DNA from 3 places in the Salinivibrio sp. PR5 genome. Region 3 is predicted to be linked to each of the others. Evidence: predicted binding sites of a transcription regulator. Region 3 holds the regulator's gene; each other region holds the start of a gene.

Region 1 (4,881 bases), on a different contig from region 3:
TGAGTTTGTTTTTTCACGCTATGTTGAAGCCGTCGGTATGAAAGGCGACGTCCTCTTTGGTCTGTCTACCTCTGGAAACTCCGGTAACATTCTTAACGCGATCGATGCGGCGAAAGCGAAAGGCATGAAGTCCATCATGCTGACTGGGAAAGACGGCGGCAAAATGGCTGGTCTTGCGGATATCGAAATTCGTGTCCCTCATTTTGGCTATGCAGATCGTATTCAAGAAGTCCATATTAAGATTATCCATATCCTTATCCAGCTGGTGGAAAAGGAAATGGCGGCATAATGCTCGGAGGTAGATGAAAGAATGTGTGAACTGCTTGGCATGAGTGCCAATGTGCCGACGGATATCTGTTTTAGCTTTACTGGGCTTATTCAGCGCGGCGGAAAAACAGGACCGCATCGAGATGGCTGGGGCATTACCTTTTACGAAGGGAAAGGGTTTCGCACTTTTAAAGATCCCGCCCCAAGCTGCCAATCTAAAGTGGCTGAGCTGGTAACCAGTTATCCGATCAAAAGCTGTGCGGTAGTCAGTCATATTCGTCAGGCTAATCGAGGTGGCGTCAGCCTTGAAAACACGCATCCTTTTACTCGCGAAATTTGGGGACGTTATTGGACGTTTGCCCACAATGGTCAGCTATCTGGGTTTGAAAGCTTAGAAACGGGCCACTTTAAGCCTGTGGGAGAAACCGACAGCGAAAAAGCCTTCTGTTGGCTGCTTAATGAGCTATACAAGCACTATCCACAGCAACCCGATAACATGTGTGAGGTGTTCGACTTTATCGCCTCGCGCTGCGATCGGTTACGTGCACTTGGAGTGTACAACATGCTGTTTAGCGATGGTGACTATGTGATGGCGTATTGCAGTAATAACTTGCACTGGATTACGCGACGAGCTCCGTTTGGTAAGGCGAGCTTGATCGATCAGGAAATGACGGTTGATTTTCACGAGGAGACCACGCCCAATGATGTCGTCACTGTGATCGCGACCCAGCCGCTAACCAATAATGAAAACTGGCACAAAATGGCAGAAGGGGAGTACTGCGTCTTCCATTTTGGTGAAGTGTATTGCACCAATCAAGATCAGTATGCAACGACCTGATGGCGGTCTTGCTTACATAGAAAAGGCGCCCTCAGGCGCCTTTTTTGATCAGGACGAATTACACTAGGCTTTTAGATCGTCATATTCATCAGCGGCATAGCCAGCAGGGCCCAACGGCGCGCCGTCGAGCCAAGCTTGGCCAGCTTCCATGCGTAAGCGCTCTTCGACAAACCAGCGAACAACCAAAGGATAAATCTGGTGCTCTTGTTGTTGCACCCGGGCGGCAACAGTATTGGCGTCGTCTTCTGCAAAGATGGGGACACGTGCTTGTAAAATCACCGGGCCACCATCCAGTTCTTCTGTGACAAAATGCACTGAGGTGCCATGCTCGGTATCACCCGCCTCAATCGCGCGCTGGTGGGTATGTAAGCCCGTGTATTTGGGGAGCAACGACGGATGAATATTCAGCATTCGTCCTTGGTAGTGCTCGACAAAGGCTGGAGTGAGTATACGCATAAAGCCGGCGAGAACGACCAAGTCAGGAGCGAACGCATCAATGGCGGTTGCCAACGCATGATCGTAAGCGTCGCGAGTGTCATAGCGCGAGTTTTCGAGCACGCGAGTCTCGATACCAGCATTATCCGCGCGGGTTAGGCCGTAGGCATCTGGCTTGTTTGCAATCACGCCGACAATTTTTGCGTTTTGCGGGCACTTATCGATTAAGGCCTGAAGATTACTGCCACTTCCCGAGATCAACACCACGATGCGTTTTGTCATTACACCAACTCCACTTGCGCTTCGCCGTCAGCACTTGTTGCAATATGGCCCAACTGCCAAGCGGTTTCCCCTGACTCATTAAGCAGTGCAATCGCTTGTTCGGCATGTGCTTGTGGTAGCGCGATGACTAAGCCGACGCCACAGTTAAAGGTGCGCAGCATTTCATAGTCACTGACATTGCCTTGTGCCTGCAACCAGTTAAAAATGGCTGGCCATTGCCAGCTATTTCCATCAATAACGGCTTTTGTACCTTGAGGCAATACGCGGGGAATGTTTTCCCAGAAGCCGCCACCGGTAATATGAGAAATGGCGTGGGCAGGGTATTGCTCAAGTAAAGTGAGTACTGACTTCACATAGATGCGAGTCGGTGCTAGCAAGTGCTCAACCAAAGGTTTGCCTTCGAGTGGCATGGTTAAATCAGCCTCGCTAACTTCCAAGATCTTACGGATCAGAGAGTAGCCGTTTGAGTGAGGACCGCTAGAAGCCAGACCAATCAGAGCATCGCCTTCACCGACCTTACTGCCATCAATTAATGCGGATTTTTCCGCCACCCCGACACAAAACCCAGCGACATCATAATCATCCCCTGAGTACATGCCCGGCATTTCAGCGGTTTCGCCACCGATCAGGGCACAACCGGCTTGTTGGCATCCATGCGCAATCCCTGTGACCACATCGGCCGCTGTCTCAACATCTAATTTTCCGGTCGCGTAGTAGTCGAGGAAAAAGAGTGGTTCTGCCCCTTGAACAATCAGATCGTTCACACACATAGCGACCAAATCAATGCCGATCGTATCGTGCTTATTGGCATCAAGCGCTAAACGTAATTTGGTTCCTACCCCATCAGTGCCGGACACCAGCACGGGTTCTTTATACTTGGTCGGTAACTGACACAGGGCACCAAACCCGCCCAAGCCGCCCATTACTTCAGGACGGTGAGTTTGTTTGACGACGCCTTTGATACGGTCGACTAGGGCGTTACCCGCATCAATATCGACACCTGCATCCTTGTAGCTAAGAGATGATTGTTTACCGCTCACTGCAATTCCTCGCCGGAGTTGGAAGTCAAAAGTCGGCGCTATTCTATCAGTAGATAATTAGAAAGGAAAACGTTTGCGTCAGCTGTTTGGTGAGGAAATAAGCGAGATGTCAAGCCTTTGATCTACGCTAGCAAAACCCTTTCGTGTATACTACCGAGAATTTGTTTTTTGTAAGGAGTCTAAGATGAAGGTCGTGGAAGTCGGGCACCCGTTAGTGAAGCATAAAATTGGATTGATGCGTGAGCGGGATATTAGCACTAAGCGATTTCGTGAGCTTGCCACTGAAGTGGGTAGCCTACTGACATACGAAGCCACTTCAGACTTCGAAACAGAAAAAGTGACCATCGAAGGTTGGGACGGCCCAGTCAGCGTTGATCAAATCAAAGGTAAAAAAGTCACCGTGGTGCCTATTTTGCGTGCAGGGCTCGGTATGATGGACGGTGTGCTAGAGCATGTACCAAGTGCCCGTATCAGTGTGGTCGGCATTTACCGTGATGAAGAAACGCTAGAGCCTGTACCGTATTTCCACAAGTTGGCGAGCAATATCGACGAGCGCATGGCGCTGGTGGTCGATCCTATGCTGGCAACGGGTGGTTCTATGATTGCCACTATCGATTTGCTCAAAGAGCAAGGTTGTCAGCACATCAAAGTATTGGTGTTAGTCTCTGCTCCTGAGGGTATTGAAGCTTTGAAAAAAGCGCATCCGGATGTCGAGCTCTATACTGCAGCTATCGATGAAAAGCTGAATGACAAAGGCTACATCGTCCCTGGCCTAGGTGATGCCGGCGATAAAATCTTCGGCACCAAGTAATCGTCATCATCGCCAGATTATGGCGTAATAACGGATCAAAAAGCCCGCTTAGTATCGCGGGCTTTTTTAGTCTAAATGTTCCGTCTTATAAAGACAGGCCTATTTTATCGAGGTAAGCACGTACTTGCGCTTCGATCCCCTCACCATCTAATTGCAGCTCAGCATGCAATTCTTGTTGAGTGCCTTGTGGAATAAAGCGATCGGGCAAGCCAATTTGCAATACCGGCTTGATGACACCTTGCGTCATCAAGCTTTCAATCACACCGGTTCCCGCTCCGCCAGCGGTGGCGTTTTCTTCAATAGTGACGAGGCAATCATGCGTTTTCGCCATTTCTGCCACTAAATCGGTATCCAGAGGTTTGGCAAAGCGCATATCTACTACGGTTGCATCAAGCACTTCTGCTGCCGCGAGGGCGCCGGGCAGCAGAGTACCAAAGTTAAGTAGCGCAACGCGCTTGCCTTGGCGTTTTTGCACGCCTTTACCGATAGGGAGTGCATGCATATCGCGTTCAATATCAACGCCCATCCCTCCCCCGCGCGGGTAGCGAACCGCGGCCGGGCCCTGATGAATATGACCGGTATAGAGCATTTGACGGCATTCGTTCTCGTCGCTTGGCGTCATCACCACTAGATTCGGGATGCATCTTAGGTAGCTTAAATCAAATGCCCCTTGGTGCGTTTGGCCGTCGGCGCCCACGATGCCACCTCGGTCGATCGCGAATAATACCGGCAAGTTCATAATGGCGACATCATGGATCAGCTGATCGTACGCACGCTGTAAGAAGGTGGAGTAGATAGCCACCACAGGGTTGTACTCACCAATCGCCATACCTGCCGCTAGAGTGACGGCATGTTGTTCGGCAATCGCAACATCGAAGTATTTGTCAGGATGCGCCTTGGAAAAGCGCACCATACCAGAGCCTTCGCGCATCGCTGGGGTAATGGCGAGCAGTTTGTCGTCTTGCTCGGCCATATCACACAACCAGTCACCAAAAACATTGGAAAATGTCGGGCTGGCCGGTTTTGATTTCGGTAGGGTATGTACGCTTGGATCGAATTTAGGAACGGCGTGATAACCAATCGGATCTTTCTCCGCAGGCGCGTAGCCTTTGCCTTTTTTCGTCATCACGTGCAAGAACTGCGGCCCTTTCAGGTTACGCATGTTCTTTAGCGTTTTAACCAGCTCTTCCACGTCATGACCATCGATT
Region 2 (4,881 bases), on a different contig from region 3:
TTGCACGACCGTAAATTCCTCGCGTAGCGCGGATGGTAACGCACTGATCACTTCGTTTAACTTGCTTGGCTCTGCCACCATCAACACTTTGATAATCGGATGATCATCGCTTAGGGTCTCGAAATCCATCACGGTAATATCCAGCCCGTTGATCTTGCCCTCAATCTCGGTATATGGATTCTGTGCTGGTGTAATCAAACCGTGCTCAGTACTAAACGCGTGCACGTAGGCACCCAATGCTTCAGCATGTCGAGCCAGCGCTTTCGCGGCTTTGCCGTCTAGCCCTTTTTGCAAGATCACCTCATCGGTCCCTACGTTTTTCACCATCGAGCCGTTGTAATACAGCACAAAGTCTTTATCCGACCCGATTCCCAGTTCGTCTAGCTTAGGCTGCATGCCCTCAAGCGGCCGACCAGACGCCAATACCACAGTCACGCCTTTCTCACGCGCGCGGGCAATGGCTTGTTTATTCTCAGCAGATATTGCTTTCTCGCTGTTTAACAAGGTGCCGTCCATATCTAGGGCGATTAATTTGTACATCGTTTACTCACTTCAACATCAAAATAAAATCAGAAACTGTCCCAGAACTGCAAACTAAACGCCGTGCCTACAACAACATATCGTCTTCAATCGCAATAAAGCGATCGACACTGTTCACCAAGGAATTAGCCGTTAGGGAAGGCACACCAAGCACGATCGCTTCAGTGTGATAGCGCGCGCGGATTTTGTTCATCAGCAAGTCAAAATCTCCGTCTCCTGATAACAGCACCACGGTATCAACCTCGGGGGCTGTTTCCATCACATCAATGACAATCCCCACATCCCAATCCCCTTTGGTGCTGCCATCGGCGCGTTGAATATAAGGCTTTAGCTTAACGGTAAAGCCAATGTGGCGCAGGGCATCTTGAAATTTGATTTGCTGATCGTCATCGCGGCGAATGGCATAGGCATACGCAGTTACCACCTCACCCATATCATTGAGGGTTTGCCATAACTGGCGATAGTTAAACTGACGTCCGTAGGCTTGGCGTGTGGTGTAGTAGATATTTTGAACGTCGACAAAAACCGCGATTTTTTTCAAGTCAGGCTCACAGTCGGTGGGAGAATTGAAGCCAGAGAGGATACCACATCACACGACCGTGAAGATAATCACAAGCGCGGCCTCATCTAGCAAAAACAAAAAAGCCGCTGACAACAGCGGCTCTCACGAGGGTTAGTATCATTAACTCAACCCAATAATATTACCTTCATCATCGAGGTCGAGATTCATAAACGCCGGTTTTTCCGGTAGGCCGGGCATAGTCATCACGTTGCCGCATAAGGCATAGACAAATCCGGCACCCGCGCATAATTTCAACTCGCGGATCGGTACATCAAAGCCTTTGGGAGCACCTTTTATCTCACCATCGGTTGAAATAGACAGCGGCGTTTTCGCCAAACAGACTGCCAAACCGTCATACCCTTGCGCTTTAAATTGTTGCAGTTGCTGTTTCGCGGTCTCACTTAACGTCACGCTTCCCGCGCCATAACCAACTTCCGCAACCGCCATTAGTTTTTCTTCCAAACTTTGCTGGGCATGATACAAGGGCGAGAATGATGCGTTGGTTTCACATTGCGCGACCACTTGTTCCGCCAGTTCACGCGTACCCTCGCCACCTTGGGCAAAGCCTTCACTGATCGCTACTCTTACTTTGTTGGGCAGCGCTTCAATCATCGCCTTGAGTGTCGCTAGCTCAGCATCACTGTCTTGTGGAAAGCGGTTAATCGCCACTACCGCCGGCACACCATATTGGGTCACGTTATTGATATGCCACTTGAGGTTTTCGAACCCTGCTACTAATGCCTCATTATCATCCGCAAAGAGCGCGTCGGGCATAGGCTGACCAGGCTGTAAGTTGTAGTGACCCGAGTTAGCTTTTAAGCCCCGCAATGTCGCCACAATCACCGCACAGTCTGGCGCTTTACCGGATGTTTGTGCTTTGATATTGCAGGCTTTTTCAAACCCCATGTCCGAGCCAAAACCGCCCTCGGTGACAGTATAATCACCCAGTTTAAGGGCAATGTTATCGGCGATAATCGACGAATTGCCATGGGCAATATTGGCAAACGGACCAGCGTGAATCAGTGTAGGCACGCCTTCTAGGGTTTGCATCAAGGTGGGTTCAATCGCTTCTTTCATACTGACCGCCATCGCGCCGGCCACTTGCAAATCTTCGGTGGTGATCGGCTCACCGGTATGGCTATAAGCCAACACGATACGGCCGATGCGCTGACGCAGATCGCGAAGATCGCTCGCCAACGCCAGAATCGCCATTAGCTCAGAGGCAGCCGAGATATCAAACCCGCCCTCACGCTCGTAGCCATTGATGGTTTTACCCGGCTCGTTTTTACCCACAGTCACCATACGCAAGGCGCGATCGTTATGATCCATCACCCGCTTCCACACCACGCGACTTGGGTCAATTTTTAACGCTTTTAAGCCACTGCGCGCCTCAAAATCGTCATAGCCTCGACGTTGCTCGTGATAAATTCGCGCATCAATGGCCGCAGCAGCCAAGTTGTGCGCCGCGGTCACCGCATGAATATCTCCCGTCAGGTGGAGGTTGAGCTCCTCCATCGGAGCCACTTGCGAATAACCACCGCCAGCTGCGCCACCTTTCACACCAAATACGGGCCCCATCGAAGGCTGACGAATACAGGCCGTTACAGAATGATTCAGCTTAGCCAAGCCTTGCGCCAGACCAATGGTGGTGACGGTTTTGCCTTCACCCAAGGGCGTGGGAGTTATAGCGGTGATCAGGACTAACTTTCCCGTTCGCTTGAGGGCAAGACGCTTTAAGCAATCGAGAGAGATTTTGGCTTTATAGCTACCTTGCGTTTTAAACTCTGAGTCAAGAAGGCCAGCTTGCTTGGCAATGGTAGATATGGGGGCGAGTGTGGTGTTACGACAGATCTCGACATCAGGCAGCATGAAACCCTCTCAATAGCGCACAATATGTTATAAGCAAACGTTTGCGTCAGCATAATACCGCTAAAATAGCTATTGTAAAGCGAAAGGACGCTTGCGGTAAGCGTCCTTTATGACTTTTTATCCCGTGTGCCGAGAATAATGATCATGCTATTGCTTAGACGACTTTAAATTGCCCCACCAAGGTATCAAGATCTTGACCAAGCGAGCTCAGCTCTTCCGCCGCGTGTGACGATGCCTCACTTGAGGTCAACAGGCTAGCGACAATGTCGCGAATCGATACCAGATTACGATGAATATCTTCCGTGACCGTAGTTTGCTCTGACGCCGCGCTAGCAATTTGCGAGGTCATATCGTTTACTTGCGAGAACGCCGCGCTCACCGAGGTGATTCGCTCGCCAATTTGCGCTGAAATCGTTGCCATGCTTTGGCACTCTTGATCGCTGTCGGCAATGGTTTTCACGGCACTATCCACATGCACGTGTAGACCATCAAGCATGTCACGGATCTCATGGGTACTGGTTTGAGTGCGACTGGCTAAAGTCCGCACTTCATCGGCCACCACCGCAAAGCCTCTGCCCTGCTCGCCCGCACGGGCGGCTTCAATCGCCGCATTTAGCGCCAGCAGATTGGTTTGCTCCGCAATTTCACCAATCACAGACAGTACTGAGGTAATTTTATCCGACTGAGCTTTAAGCTGATCCACTTGCTGACTCGACTCGCTCATTTTCGCCACCAGCCGCTCAACCGACGCGATAGATTCATGCACTTGGGTTTGCGCGTTTTGCGCATCTTGGGTGGCAGACGTAGCCGCATCGGCAACCTGCGTGGTGTTTTGTGCCACTTCTTGCGCAGCAGAGCTCATCTCTGTCACCGCGGTGACCACTTGCTCGGTTTCGTTATCGTGAGTTTGTAAGTGCTGGGCTACCGTCGCGGTCTGCCGCGCCATATCACTGGCAGTGCTGTTCACTTGTGCGGTGACCTGAGCGACCCGTTGAATAGTTTGCTGCAGTTTGTCCACAAAGCGATTAAACGCATGACCAAGTTGGGCAATTTCATCATGGCCATGCACATGCAAGCGCTGAGTAAGATCACCCTCACCACTGGCAATATCATTAAGCTTATCGAGCATGTTTTTCACCGGTTCACCAATACGCTGCGCAAACCAGCTCACTAGCAACACCGTGATAATCACCGTGCCCAACCCAAGCAAGGTTAAACGCCATATTTGAGCATCCAGTGCTTGCTCTGCTTCACTACGATAAGCGGCTACCTCTCGCTCGATATCATCGATATAGGCACCGGTACCCAGCAACCATCGTCCGTTATTGATCATCACCGCATAGCCAATTTTCTCAATCAGCTGGTCAGCGCCGGGCTTGTCAAACATAAAATTGAAAAAGCCATCGCCTCGCTGTGCGGCCTCAAGCAGGCCCTGAATAACCTTGTTGCCTTTAGGATCGGTAAAATTAATCAGGTTTTTCCCTTCAAGGGCTGGTTTAACAGGGTGAAACACATTAATCCCCTGTTTGTTGTAGATAAAAAAGTAACCCGCTTCGCCAAACTGCACATCAGTAAGCGCCGTTTTAAGCGCCGCCAGACGTGCCTCACTGGCACCGGGGTTGATGCGTTTGACAATGTTCTCCGCCACCTGAGTCACTTCTTCGAGTTGTTTTTTACGCTCGTTGACTAATTTTTCCCGAAACGTGGCAATGTTCTCTTCTATTAATGTCCGCTCGTTATGTGCCGTGATCGCACTCAAAATCAATATCGAAGCAATAAGCGGCACAATGGCAAGCAGCAGTATTTTTGTTTTAAACATCAGCTTCATGAGCATTTACCCTACAGACTAATTTTGTAAGCAAATGCTACTACTTAGCTAGACAGGATAAAATATAACCAGCTGTTTTCTA
Region 3 (4,881 bases):
CTGGCATCGCTGCATGCTTACTCACGGTATTTGCCTACCAGCGCGCACGCCACTTAAATGCCCTTTTGCTCGGTGAAAACGAAGCGGCGTATTTGGGCATTGATGTACACCATTTAAAACGCCTACTCATTGTTGTGACCGCGGCGGGAATGGGCATTGCGGTAAGTGCTGCCGGTCTTATCGGCTTTGTGGGTCTAGTGATCCCACACATTGGACGTTTAATTGCCGGCCCGGATCATCGCACACTGGTGCCCTTATCAGCCATTCTTGGTGCCCTGTTACTGACCTTGGCCGACATTGTTGCCCGTGTCATTGTCGCACCCGCCGAATTGCCGGTTGGCATTATTACCGCCCTAATGGGGGCTCCTTTCTTTCTATGGCTTCTTATTCAACAACGAAAAGCAGTGGTTCACGAATGACAGATTCTGCCCTTCAAATCTCCAAGCTCAGCTATGCGCTTAACGGCCGTCAACTGCTAAGCGAGATTGATCTCGCCTTTACTGCCGGCCAGTTACACGTTTTACTCGGGCCGAATGGTGCGGGGAAAAGTACACTGTTAAAGCAATTGATTAGCGACAAACATCAACATGGCAGTGTGCAGTTTTGGCAACAGCCAAAAAGCCAGTGGCAAGGCGAAGAATTTGCCCGACGAGTTGCCTTCCTTCCCCAACATAGCGGGCTCACGTTTGCATTCTCCGCACAAGAAGTGGTCGAGATGGGGGCGACACCACTAAAGGCAAACCGAGAAAAGATCGCGGCCCTTGCCAACGAGCAACTAACGGCATGGGATATTAGCCATCTTGCTCATCGACCGTATCCGATTTTGTCTGGCGGTGAAAAACAACGCGTACACATGGCGCGCGTGTCATTACAGCTGGCACAAACCGCACCGGATCAAGCGATTCTGATGCTGGATGAACCCACTTCGGCCTTAGATATTACCCATCAACATTACACCCTAAAGCGCTGTCGAGCACTCGCTGACCAAGGAATGACAGTACTCGTAGTGTTGCACGACCTGAATTTGGCGGCGCAATACGCCGATCAACTGCATTTTCTGAAAGCAGGTCGAATCGTCCTATCCGGCGATCCGTGGCAGTGTTTTAGTAGTGATAGAGTGGCAGATATCTACCAATACCCTCTGACCGTATTGACGCACCCAGAGCATAACTGCCCACTGATCGTGTCTTAATTGACAAATACATCATAGCTGGCTCACAAAACCGCCTGTTGGTCCGTTTTCGCTGATCAGACCAATTGCGAGTGTGCGCCAACCTAAGTAAACTGAGAGCGCAACCGATTAGCTATGAGAATGGATGAAATCGGATTCGTTACCTTCGCAACCGTCTGATGTGCCGGGATTGTGAAAGACATCGCCGCTGAGAAACAGCGGCGTTTTTCTGTAAGGTCGCGAGTAACGATCCCTACGCATTACTACAAAGAAGAATCAAGATGGCAACGATTAAAGATGTCGCGCGTCTCGCCGGTGTATCGACCACGACGGTGTCGCACGTGATAAACAAAACCCGCTTTGTCGCGGAGAAGACGACTGAGAAAGTATGGCAAGCGGTTGAAGAATTGAACTACGCCCCAAGTGCTGTGGCGCGAAGCTTGAAGTGTAATACAACACGTACACTGGGTATGTTGGTGACTAAATCCACCAACCCCTTTTTCGCCGAACTGGTTCACGGTGTGGAAGACTATTGCTATAAGCAAGGCTACACGCTGATTCTCTGCAATACCGAGGGTAACCTTGAAAAGCAACGCGACTACCTGCGTATGTTGTCTGAAAAACGCGTCGACGGACTCATTGTGGTGTGCTCTGACCTCAACGAAGATTTGATGCTGTTATTAGAAAAAAAACGCGATCTGCCTATGGTCGTGATGGATTGGGGCAGTCATCATATCGATACAGACCGTATAGAAGATAACGCTGAATTGGGCGGTTACCTTGCTACCAAACACTTTATTGATAATGGTCATACTAGGATTGGCTGCATTTCTGGCCAAATGGATAAAAATACCTGTAAGCATCGTTTAAACGGTTATTTCCGCGCGTTGAAAGAAGCCAACATTCCAGTAAATGAAAATTGGTTGATTGAGGCAGATTTTGAAGCCGATCAAGCGCAAATTGCCGCGAAGCAATTAGCGACAATGTCAGACCGCCCGACCGCTGTGTTTTGTTTTAATGACATTATGGCATTAGCGGCCATTAGTACATTTAACGAGCACGGCTTGAAAGTGCCAGATGATATATCGGTGATTGGTTACGATAATATTGATCTCACCGAGTATTTCTCGCCACCATTGACAACTATTCACCAGCCCAAACGCCGTCTAGGCAAAACGGCCGTCAAGCTCTTGCTCGCGCGAATTGCCAACAACGAGACTCAACAGCAAGTGTTCGAAATGCAACCTGCACTAGTGAGTCGACAGTCAGTTAAAACACTATCTTAATGTTTTAATGAAATTTTTATGAAGAGCACCGTCAATGCCTTGGCGGTGCTTTTTTACGCGACCACTCGTCTAGTAGTGCTTTTACTCTAGCTCATCAATTACACCCACCCTGAACCAAGATCACACTTTGCGTAATGGGAGAGGACGACATCGGTGTCTAATTATTATATGCTTAATAGCGATTGAACAAGGCAAACCATGGCGAAAGCATGGGACGCAAAGCCTCCGGCCTAACGGTAATTTGACATGATGTCAAAATATCAACGGTAGCGGGGTTGCCAACATATCAAAGCTGACAAATTTGATGGCTCGTTGACAATTCTGCGATCTTGCCTTGTTACATTATGACGTCTTTTTTAGGCATTAGTAATTCATCGAGATTTTAATCAAATGGATAAACCAGCTTTAAAGAACGCAATGAAGTTATTTGCCAAATTTGGCAGTATAAAGTCCCGTTCAATGTTTGGTGGGTTTGGTATCTTTTGTGAAGACACCATGTTCGCACTTGTCGTTAACAACACTCTCCATTTACGTGCTGGAAAAGAAAACGAAGCACTATTAAAAAAACAAGGCTTATCACCCTACGTGTATAAAAAGCGGGGCTTTCCCGTTGTGACGAAATATTTTGCGATTCCTGAATACTGGTGGGATGACCAAGATAAACTGCTCACTGAAGCCAAAGAAGCGCTGGATGTCGCGACACGCGATCGTACTTTGAAAAAACAAGCCACGCCATCTCGTTTAAAAGACTTGCCTAATTTACGGCTTGCGACCGAGCGTATGCTGAAAAAAGCCGGTATTGACACACCTGAACGTTTACAGCAGCAAGGTGCCGTCAATGCCTACAAAGCCCTTCTTTCTGCGCATGAAAAAGAGCTAAGCTTGGAGTTACTGTGGTCACTAGAAGGTGCGATTACTGGCAAGCATTGGTCTGTGGTTCCCCCTCAACGTCGCCAAGAATTATTACAACATTTAGAAAATTAATTCCTCACAACCCCCATACCTCTCTACCTTTTTTGTGAGCAATGTTCGCGTCCAACACCGCCTTTATGGCGGTGTCGCTTTTTCTGAACGCACTAAACGCTCAATAAATCATCATTCAAACTAATTTCTGACTAATAGCGAAAGTTTCTTGCGATCGGTCGGGTCTGGTTAAAGGTACGATTAAGGACACAGTTCCTCAATGTAACCGACAAATCAGCCAGTTAATTCAGCTACAGTACCTAAAGTAATAACTGGGACCCATTTACTATCGGACGAGACACAGTATGCCAGTAAAAAAGATATTGCTTGGTTTAGTGGTGGTGGCGCTTGTAACACTTTGGTTCAGTTTAGATCTCAGCCAGTGGCTCACGCTTGAAAACGCCAAAGCACAACAAGTGGCATTGAATGATTACATTATCGAAAACGCGACCATCGCAAGCCTGGTGTTTTTTGTCGGCTATGTGGTGATGACCGCCCTGTCCTTACCGGGTGCGGCAGTAGCGAGTTTATTGGGCGCAGCACTCTTTGGCTTTTGGTGGGCATTGGTGTTGGTCTCCTTTGCCAGCTCAATTGGCGCCACCCTCGCCTTCTTGGTGAGTCGCTTTATCTTACGCGACTGGGTCCAAGCCAAATTTGGCAATAAGCTCGATACCATTAATCGCGGCATAGAGAAAGACGGTCGCTTGTATCTATTGACCCTCCGCCTGATCCCGATTTTCCCGTTTTTCCTGATTAACTTGGTGATGGGACTAACCTCGTTCAAAACCCGCACCTTCTATTGGGTTAGCCAGTTAGGGATGCTGCCAGGCACCGCGGTATACGTGAATGCAGGGACCCAACTGGCCCAAATCGACGCACTCGGCGATGTGGTGTCTCCGTCGGTGCTTGGCTCTCTCGCCTTACTGGGTGTCTTCCCACTACTGGCAAAGTGGGTCATGGCTTGGATCACGCGTCGTAAACGCTATCAAGGTTGGAACAAACCCCAACAGTTTGACCGCAATATGGTGGTGATCGGTGCCGGTGCAGGCGGCTTGGTATCGAGTTATATCGCTGCAGTGGTAAAAGCAAAAGTCACGCTGGTTGAAAAAGGTTCGATGGGAGGTGACTGCCTAAACACCGGATGTGTTCCCTCAAAAGCGCTAATACGCGCGGCAAAAACCATGCGAGAAATTGGCAAGGCCAAAACGTTTGGCATTCATACCCAAACGCCAGCTGTTGATTTTTCGGCCGTGATGGCACGGGTTAAACAGGTTATAACCCACATTGAGCCTCACGATTCGGTCGAGCGTTACACCAAACTCGGCGTGGAGTGTGTGCAAGGTGAAGCGCACATCGTTTCGCCATGGGAAGTTGAGGTGAACGGCGAGCGACTGACCACTCGCAACATCGTGATTGCCACAGGCGCACGCCCCATGCTGCCCCCGATTCCCGGTTTGGCTG

Evidence for each region. Region 3 encodes PurR, which represses purine synthesis genes. Its sites were predicted from a motif close to TNANGNAAACGTTTNCNTNA; they were not measured.
Region 1: a site for PurR is predicted at 2,924-2,943, ahead of purM (phosphoribosylformylglycinamidine cyclo-ligase). Genes of this name have one in related genera too.
Region 2: a site for PurR is predicted at 3,001-3,020, ahead of BZG82_RS08980 (formate--tetrahydrofolate ligase). Genes of this name have one in related genera too.

The regions. Positions count from the first base shown of each region.
Region 1 is NZ_MUFK01000010.1:60,010-64,890, reverse strand. It holds gene lpcA (D-sedoheptulose 7-phosphate isomerase) at 1-289, shown strand, start outside; gene BZG82_RS06100 (class II glutamine amidotransferase) at 311-1,105, shown strand; gene purN (phosphoribosylglycinamide formyltransferase) at 1,169-1,822, opposite strand; gene purM (phosphoribosylformylglycinamidine cyclo-ligase) at 1,822-2,862, opposite strand; gene upp (uracil phosphoribosyltransferase) at 3,047-3,673, shown strand; gene dxs (1-deoxy-D-xylulose-5-phosphate synthase) at 3,759-4,881, opposite strand, start outside.
Region 2 is NZ_MUFK01000020.1:36,845-41,725, forward strand. It holds gene BZG82_RS08970 (Cof-type HAD-IIB family hydrolase) at 1-540, opposite strand, end outside; gene BZG82_RS08975 (NYN domain-containing protein) at 608-1,081, opposite strand; gene BZG82_RS08980 (formate--tetrahydrofolate ligase) at 1,223-2,971, opposite strand; gene BZG82_RS08985 (methyl-accepting chemotaxis protein) at 3,126-4,799, opposite strand.
Region 3 is NZ_MUFK01000029.1:10,018-14,898, reverse strand. It holds gene BZG82_RS11040 (FecCD family ABC transporter permease) at 1-419, shown strand, start outside; gene BZG82_RS11035 (heme ABC transporter ATP-binding protein) at 416-1,192, shown strand; gene purR (HTH-type transcriptional repressor PurR) at 1,453-2,457, shown strand; cyclic di-GMP riboswitch class I at 2,638-2,740, shown strand; gene BZG82_RS11025 (TfoX/Sxy family DNA transformation protein) at 2,848-3,441, shown strand; gene lpdA (dihydrolipoyl dehydrogenase) at 3,726-4,881, shown strand, end outside.